Desulfobacula toluolica Tol2: one gene and its partner. The protein of the gene in region 1 interacts with the protein of each later gene in a pairwise test. Links are inferred from orthologs where the notes say so. Each region holds a gene or a part of one and is shown in the gene's direction. Other genes may lie near its edges. The genes, in order: TOL2_RS21830 and priA.

The links.
Region 2: the proteins of TOL2_RS21830 (region 1) and priA interact in binary tests that used the Escherichia coli proteins (3 or more experiments, as listed by UniProt). The link is inferred for Desulfobacula toluolica Tol2 from one-to-one orthologs.

What each region holds. Positions count from the first base shown.
Region 1 is NC_018645.1:4,839,132-4,842,167, reverse strand. The notes cover bases 147-2,855. They hold TOL2_RS21830 (single-stranded DNA-binding protein), read left to right. Parts: upstream 147-1,081; coding sequence 1,082-1,630; downstream 1,631-2,855. Other genes in these bases: TOL2_RS21815 (50S ribosomal protein L11 methyltransferase), read right to left, coding at 2,759-2,855; TOL2_RS21820 (thermonuclease family protein), read right to left, coding at 2,110-2,745; TOL2_RS21825 (hypothetical protein), read right to left, coding at 1,721-1,960; TOL2_RS21835 (TrmB family transcriptional regulator), read right to left, coding at 147-902. Also shown: TOL2_RS21840 (aspartate aminotransferase family protein), read right to left, coding at 1-101; more of TOL2_RS21835, read right to left, coding at 114-146; more of TOL2_RS21815, read right to left, coding at 2,856-3,036. UniProt on the Escherichia coli protein: Plays an important role in DNA replication, recombination and repair. Binds to ssDNA and to an array of partner proteins to recruit them to their sites of action during DNA metabolism. Acts as a sliding platform that migrates on DNA via reptation.
Region 2 is NC_018645.1:4,526,092-4,529,445, reverse strand. Bases 270-3,296 are described here. They hold priA (primosomal protein N'), read left to right. Parts: upstream 270-577; coding sequence 578-3,016; downstream 3,017-3,296. Other genes in these bases: TOL2_RS20550 (ABC-type transport auxiliary lipoprotein family protein), read right to left, coding at 3,033-3,296; TOL2_RS20560 (YqaA family protein), read left to right, coding at 270-489. Outside these bases: TOL2_RS20565 (NAD(P)-dependent oxidoreductase), read left to right, coding at 1-46; more of TOL2_RS20560, read left to right, coding at 52-269; more of TOL2_RS20550, read right to left, coding at 3,297-3,354.

The sequences.
Region 1 (3,036 bases):
TCATAATGGTGGGCACCATAATTTTCTTCCAATTTAAAAATGGTGTTGTCATTCTCGGTGGAGAATCCGTTGAAATGATGAATTTTTCTTATTGCAGTCATACGACACCTCCTCTAATTATCCGATTTTATGATCTCGTAAATTCGTTGTTCGTCGTGTGTCAGTTCCTGGTGCCGGTCTATCATTTTTTCCAGAAAGCTGTGGTAGAAATCATGGCGCAGACTGTCCCGGTTTGCCAGGATAACCCATTGATTTTTTGTCCAGTTGATGGGGGATTGATCTTCATTGCCGGTTTCAAATATACCCACAAGGGCTTGTTTTTTATCGATGATCACATCTATGGATCGTCCGCCAATGGTCTGCTGTAACTGATCGCAATCCGGGTGCATCACCTGCACATCAAATTTTTTTTCAATCCTGCCCATGGCAATATAGCGAATATTTACACCTCGTTTGTCTGCATCCGTCAAATATCTGCCCAGGTGCAGGTCTGCCTCGGGAAACAATCTGACATAAATTTCCTGTTTCGCCTCTTTGATCATTTCCATGGCTTTTTCCATGACCGCGTCATACCCGGTAAGGGTCCAGACATATTCAACAGCATTCTTTTGGCAGGCCTTTGCGATCTGCTCTTCAAATGCTTTGATGCTTGTGTTAAATTTTTTTTTCAGCTGTCTGATCAATTCATCCGGAGGCAGGGGTGCATATTGGCCGGCATTGATGTTCATCACATAACCCTTGGAAATCAGGCTGCGCAACACATCATATATCCTTGATCTGGCAATCCCTGATTGCTTGCTCAACTGGGACCCGTTCACCGGGTGATGGCTTACCAGGGCCATATAACAGGCGGCTTCATATTGTGAAAATCCAAGATCTTTTAGATTTGAAAAGGATTCCATTTTATCCTCCAAAATGTTGCTACCCTAATAGCAACATAACTGTAACCCCAAGAATTGTCAATAGTTACGCTTCAAATGCCCGGTGAAAAAAATTATCCCTTTGACACCGGGTTTTGAATCAGGTAAATAGTTTAAAAAAATGAACATCTTAAATCTTATCCAAAAACAGGAGAATATAAATGGCGGGTCTTAATAAAGTGATGCTCATAGGGAACCTTGGCCGGGACCCTGAAATAAGGTATTCCCAGCAAGGATTGGCAGTCGTGAATTTTTCCCTTGCCACAAGCGAACAATGGACAGATAAAAACACCGGTGACAGACAGGTAAAAACAGAATGGCATCGCATTGTAGCCTTTGGCAAACCAGCTGAAACTCTTGAAAAATACCTGTCAAAAGGCAGTCAGGTTTATATTGAAGGCAGACTTCAGACACGGAACTATGAAAAAGACGGTCAAACCCATTATACTACAGAAATCGTGGTATCCAATTTTCAATTCCTTGGCGGCAGACAGGATAACCAGTTCGGTGGCGGAGGATTCCAAGGCGGTGGCGGCCAGCAGGGCGGCGGATATCAAGGCGGTGGAGGACAGCAAGGCGGTGGAGGATTCCAGGGAGGTGGCGGTTATCAGAAACCAGATTCCGGAAGCGACAGCAATTTCCAGGGTACAACAAGCCCGGGCATGACCGGCGGACAGCAGCCTATTCCTGATGATGATATTCCTTTTTAACCGTTTTGAAAATTTTGTTATTCTAAAAATAAAAAAGCCTCATGGTTGACCAATCGTCTACCATGAGGCTTTTGTTTAAAATGGTTCTAATCAGCCAAGCTGTTCTCTCATTGTAATATCATGCTTCATTTCCCGAAGCGGTTTTTTTACGGGCTTTTTTGCCTGTTCATCAAAATGACTTGCCACACAAACCTTTCTTAACTTTTCAAGGTTGTTTCCCAGCGCCTGTCTTTCTGACGGGGATAAATCTTTAATGCAACTATTATAATTTTGCTGACTTTTTCTTTTTGCTTTAAACTCCTGGTGCCTTCTCAGTGATCTTTCTTTCATAATACCGGCTCCTTTGTTTATAATAGTTTAAAAAATAATTTCCCAATACACACCTTTTAATTTGCATTCTTTTAATTTGCATGAAAGATGTGACACCCTTAACCTGAAAAAAAGAATAAACATTTAAAAAGAGTTTGGCAATCCTAAAATTATTTTCTTGGATGTTCTTTTCGCCACTGCTTGGGACTTTTATAGGAAGCCTTTTGTATCCACATCCCTTTTCGGGACTGCCTGGCCTTTGATTCTTCGGTTATATAGGCTTGGAAATCAAGATTTTTAGGCCGTCTGCCTTTATATACTTCGGCCAGCCCGGCCCTTACCATCGCGATATTTACATTTTTATTGCCGATAAAAACTTCTGCCAGTTGCCTGTTATATCCGCCGATACCGTAACTTTTAAGGGTGATGTTTTTATTGTCCACCAAACCTGCCAGATACTGCTTTGCTTTTTGGCTGAAAGGCTGGCTTTTTTGACCTTTGAATCCGATTTCCGGAGAATCTATTCCTACCAGCCGTATCTTGAAAATCAAATCAAGCCCGCTAACCTTTATGGTATCCCCGTCAAAGACCTTTAATACCTTAAATACCTGATGGTTATTTTTTACGGCTGTCAATTTTTGAAGAACGGCACGGCTTTCCGTCAGTTCTTCAACTGCTTCATCCAACGGAGCGGTTGTGTTGCTGAAATGCTTGGTACCGTTTTCATCGGTCCAAAAATAGATATTTCCGTACAAAAACAGGCTTAAAAAAAGAAGAAGAAAAACTTTAACAAAAGTTTTTATCATACAATTTGGTTTATCACCTTTTTTTTATCCACACAAACCCGGACCACTGTTTGTCATGTTTTTGCCAGGCAAGCTCAAATCCTTTTGCCGAATAGCAGGCGATAAGGGCTTGTGTTTCCCATTCGCGCACACCAGACAGAATGGCAATGCCATGATCTGTCAAGCTATCCCAAATCATATCAGACAAAGTTTTCAGCGTGGGAAATCTTAAATTGGCGCAAATGATGGAAACCGGAGAATTGCACTCTTTCATAGTGTCTTCAACGACGTTGATTTGTTTTGTCAGATGAT
Region 2 (3,354 bases), 310 kb from region 1 along the record:
ATATGAAAACAAGGGAACCCAGGCACTTTTTAAGTTGTTTGAATAGACCCTGTGGAAATTTTGAGTGAATACGGCTATTGGGGACTGTTTCTTGCTTCGTTTCTTGCCGCAACCATTCTCCCCATGAGTTCCGAAGTGGTTCTGGGCTATTTGTTAACTCATGATCTGAGTCCTTATATAACGGTTTTTGCAGCGACTTCGGGCAATGTGCTGGGATCTGTCGTAAATTATGGTTTGGGAATTTTGGGCAGCCGGATATCTTTTTATAAAATTTTTGGCTTATCAGACCTGGCAATGGGGCAGGCTGAAAAACGGTTTAAAAAATACGGGGTTTTCAGTCTTTTGTTTGCATGGGTTCCTGTTATTGGAGATCCCTTAACCGTGGCAGCAGGCGTGCTGAAAATAAATTTTGTTGTATTCCTTTTTCTTGTGAGCGTCGGTAAATTTTTGCGGTATTTGTTTGTATCCTGGGCGGTTTTATCGATTTAAGAGGTTTTTGTCTGATTTGACATGATTTGTAATTGTTTCAAGCCAGTCTTATGTTGAAATATTTCGGTTTTTGTGGTCAATAGGACAAATGATTAAGACACCTTACATATCGGTTGCCGTGACTCTTCCTGTAATGCAGTCCTATACATACCGGGTTCCGGATCAACTGAAAGCGGTTTGTTCCCCGGGAATGCGAGTCCTGGTTCCGTTCGGAAGAAGACGTGTGACCGGATATATCCTTTCCGGGCAGGAAAGCTGTGACGGGTTTACAGCAAAGAAGATTCTGGATGTATTGGATGATCATCCCCTGTTCCCTGAATCACAAATATCATTTTTCAAGTGGATTTCAAATTATTATATCCATCCTCTGGGGGATGTTATTAAAACAGCTCTTCCTTCGGGTTTTGATCGTCATGATGTCTCCTGTGTGTTTGTGACCCGGCAGGGGCGGCATAGCTTGAATAATGCCAAGGTAACGCCGGGGGAAGCCCAGGTCCTTGAATCTATTCTGCAAAAAGAATCGTGTACCCTGAAACAATTGGTGAAAAACAGTAAAAACACCACCATCAATGCCCTTATCCGCCGGATGGAAAAAAATGATCTGATAACGGTTTCAGCAGTTTTGAAAAAAGACGGGGCCACCATAAAAAAAGAAAAGTTCATCCTTTGTGGGGATGGCCCTAAAACAGCTCTTCGCATGTCAAAAAAACGGGAAAAGCTCCTTGCACTGGTCAAAAAGAAACAAGAAATTTCCCTGACCGGGTTGAAAGCTAAGATTCCCACTGCGCCAGCATTGATCAAACCATTGGCCGAGGCCGGATATGTCAAAATCATTCAACGCCAGGTTTTCAGAGACCCCCTGGGTGATCCTGTTGAGCCGGACAGACCACCGGAACTGACAGCGGAACAAGAACGGGTGGTAAGGCAGGTACAGGACAAATCAGGCCAAAGATTTAGCCCTTACCTTTTGTCCGGTATCACAGGTTCCGGCAAAACAGAAGTTTACATGCGGCTGGTCTGGGATGTGATTGAAAAGGGGAGAAACGCCATTGTGCTGGTGCCGGAAATTTCCCTGATCTCCCAGACGGAAAGACGGTTCAGGGCAAGGTTTGGTGATAAGGTTGCCGTGATTCATTCTGCCTTGTCCAAGGGTGAGCTGCTGGACCAGTGGCGAAAAATCGTTTTAAAAAAAGTAAAGATTGTTATCGGGGCCAGGTCTGCCGTGTTTGCACCGTTTGAAAATATCGGGGTCATTATCGTGGACGAGGAGCATGACGGGTCTTACAAGCAGGAGACAGGTCTCAGATATAATGCAAGGGATCTGGCCGTTGTCCGGGCAAAGCTTAACGGCTGCCCCGTGATTTTAGGGTCTGCCACCCCTTCGGTGCAATCCTATCAGAATGTGGTTCTCAAGCGGTTCGAAGAATTAAAACTTGAAACCCGTATCAACCGTCATCCCCTGCCGGAGATCATCCTTGTGGATTTGAAAAATTATAAAGATGCCAGGGGCAGTGACCGGATCATTACGCCAACGCTTGCGCAAGCGATCAGGGCCTGTCTTGATCAAGGAAAGCAGGCATTGATTTTTCTGAACCGGCGGGGTTTTGCAACCTTTCCGGTCTGCATGGACTGCGGCAAATCCTTGTCCTGTAAATATTGTGATATTACCATGACCATGCACAAAGGGCACAATGAATATCAATGCCATCTTTGCGGTTATGCCCGGTCCGTCAACATCAAATGCCCGGAGTGCGGGTCTAAAAAAATAAAGCTGTTGGGGTTTGGAACTGAAAAAGTTGAATCCATGCTAAAGGCCCTGTTTCCGGATGCAAGGCTTGCGAGGATGGATCAGGACTCCACATCCCAAAAAGGGGCCACCATAAAAATATTGAAGAGTATCCGAAACCGGAATATCGATATTGTTGTGGGAACCCAGATGCTTGCCAAAGGGCATGATTTTCCCTCTATCACCCTGGTGGGCGTGATTTGTGCCGATTTGTCCTTGAGTCTTCCGGATTTCAGGGCAGGGGAGCGAACATTTCAGCTTCTGGCCCAGGTGGCCGGTCGTGCAGGAAGAGGGGATACGCCGGGAAAAGTGATTATGCAGACCTATAATCCCGAACATTTTATTATTGAAGCCTCCAGGAAACAGGATTTTTTTGAATTTTTTCAAAATGAAGTGCCCTATCGGAAAGCCTTGATGTATCCGCCCTTCTCGCGGATGATTCAGTTGAAACTGTCGGGAAACAGCGCGGCAAAGGTAAAAGTCTATGCCGCCACTGTTGCACAGGTTCTCAAAGCCATGGTTGAAGCTCAGGAAAATCAAAAGGATCTGGTTCAGGTTTTGGGACCCATTGAGGCGAGTATTCCCAAAATTTCTTCACGGTTCAGATGGCAGATTCTTGTGAAAAGCCCTTCTTCAGCAATGTTAAACCAGCTGATAAAATCCATGATGGATAATCCCAAGACAAAGCCCAAGTCAGGGATGCGGCTGATTGTGGATGTTGATCCGTATTCTTTAATGTAGCATGGATTGGAAAAATTTATTTTGAAAGACCTGTTTTTGAAAAATCGCTGATAAATTGTGCCATGATTTTTGCAAGCCCTTTGTTCCAGCCAAAAACAAGGTGAGCCGGGTTGCGGGATAAAATGGGTTCCTGGGCCAGATAGGTCTTGCTGGAAATAACCTGGAAAGCTTTGCCTGTATTTTTTTTCAGAATCATTCTGATTTCAATTATGGCACTGGGATCATTTGTCGCCTGAAAATCTCCGTAAAGCCTTGTGATTTTACCGGATAAAAGGTAGGTGATGTCCTGTCTGCTGTCGGTGGGGGCAGGCTTAAAATGGTTTGAGTTGTAAAGATTT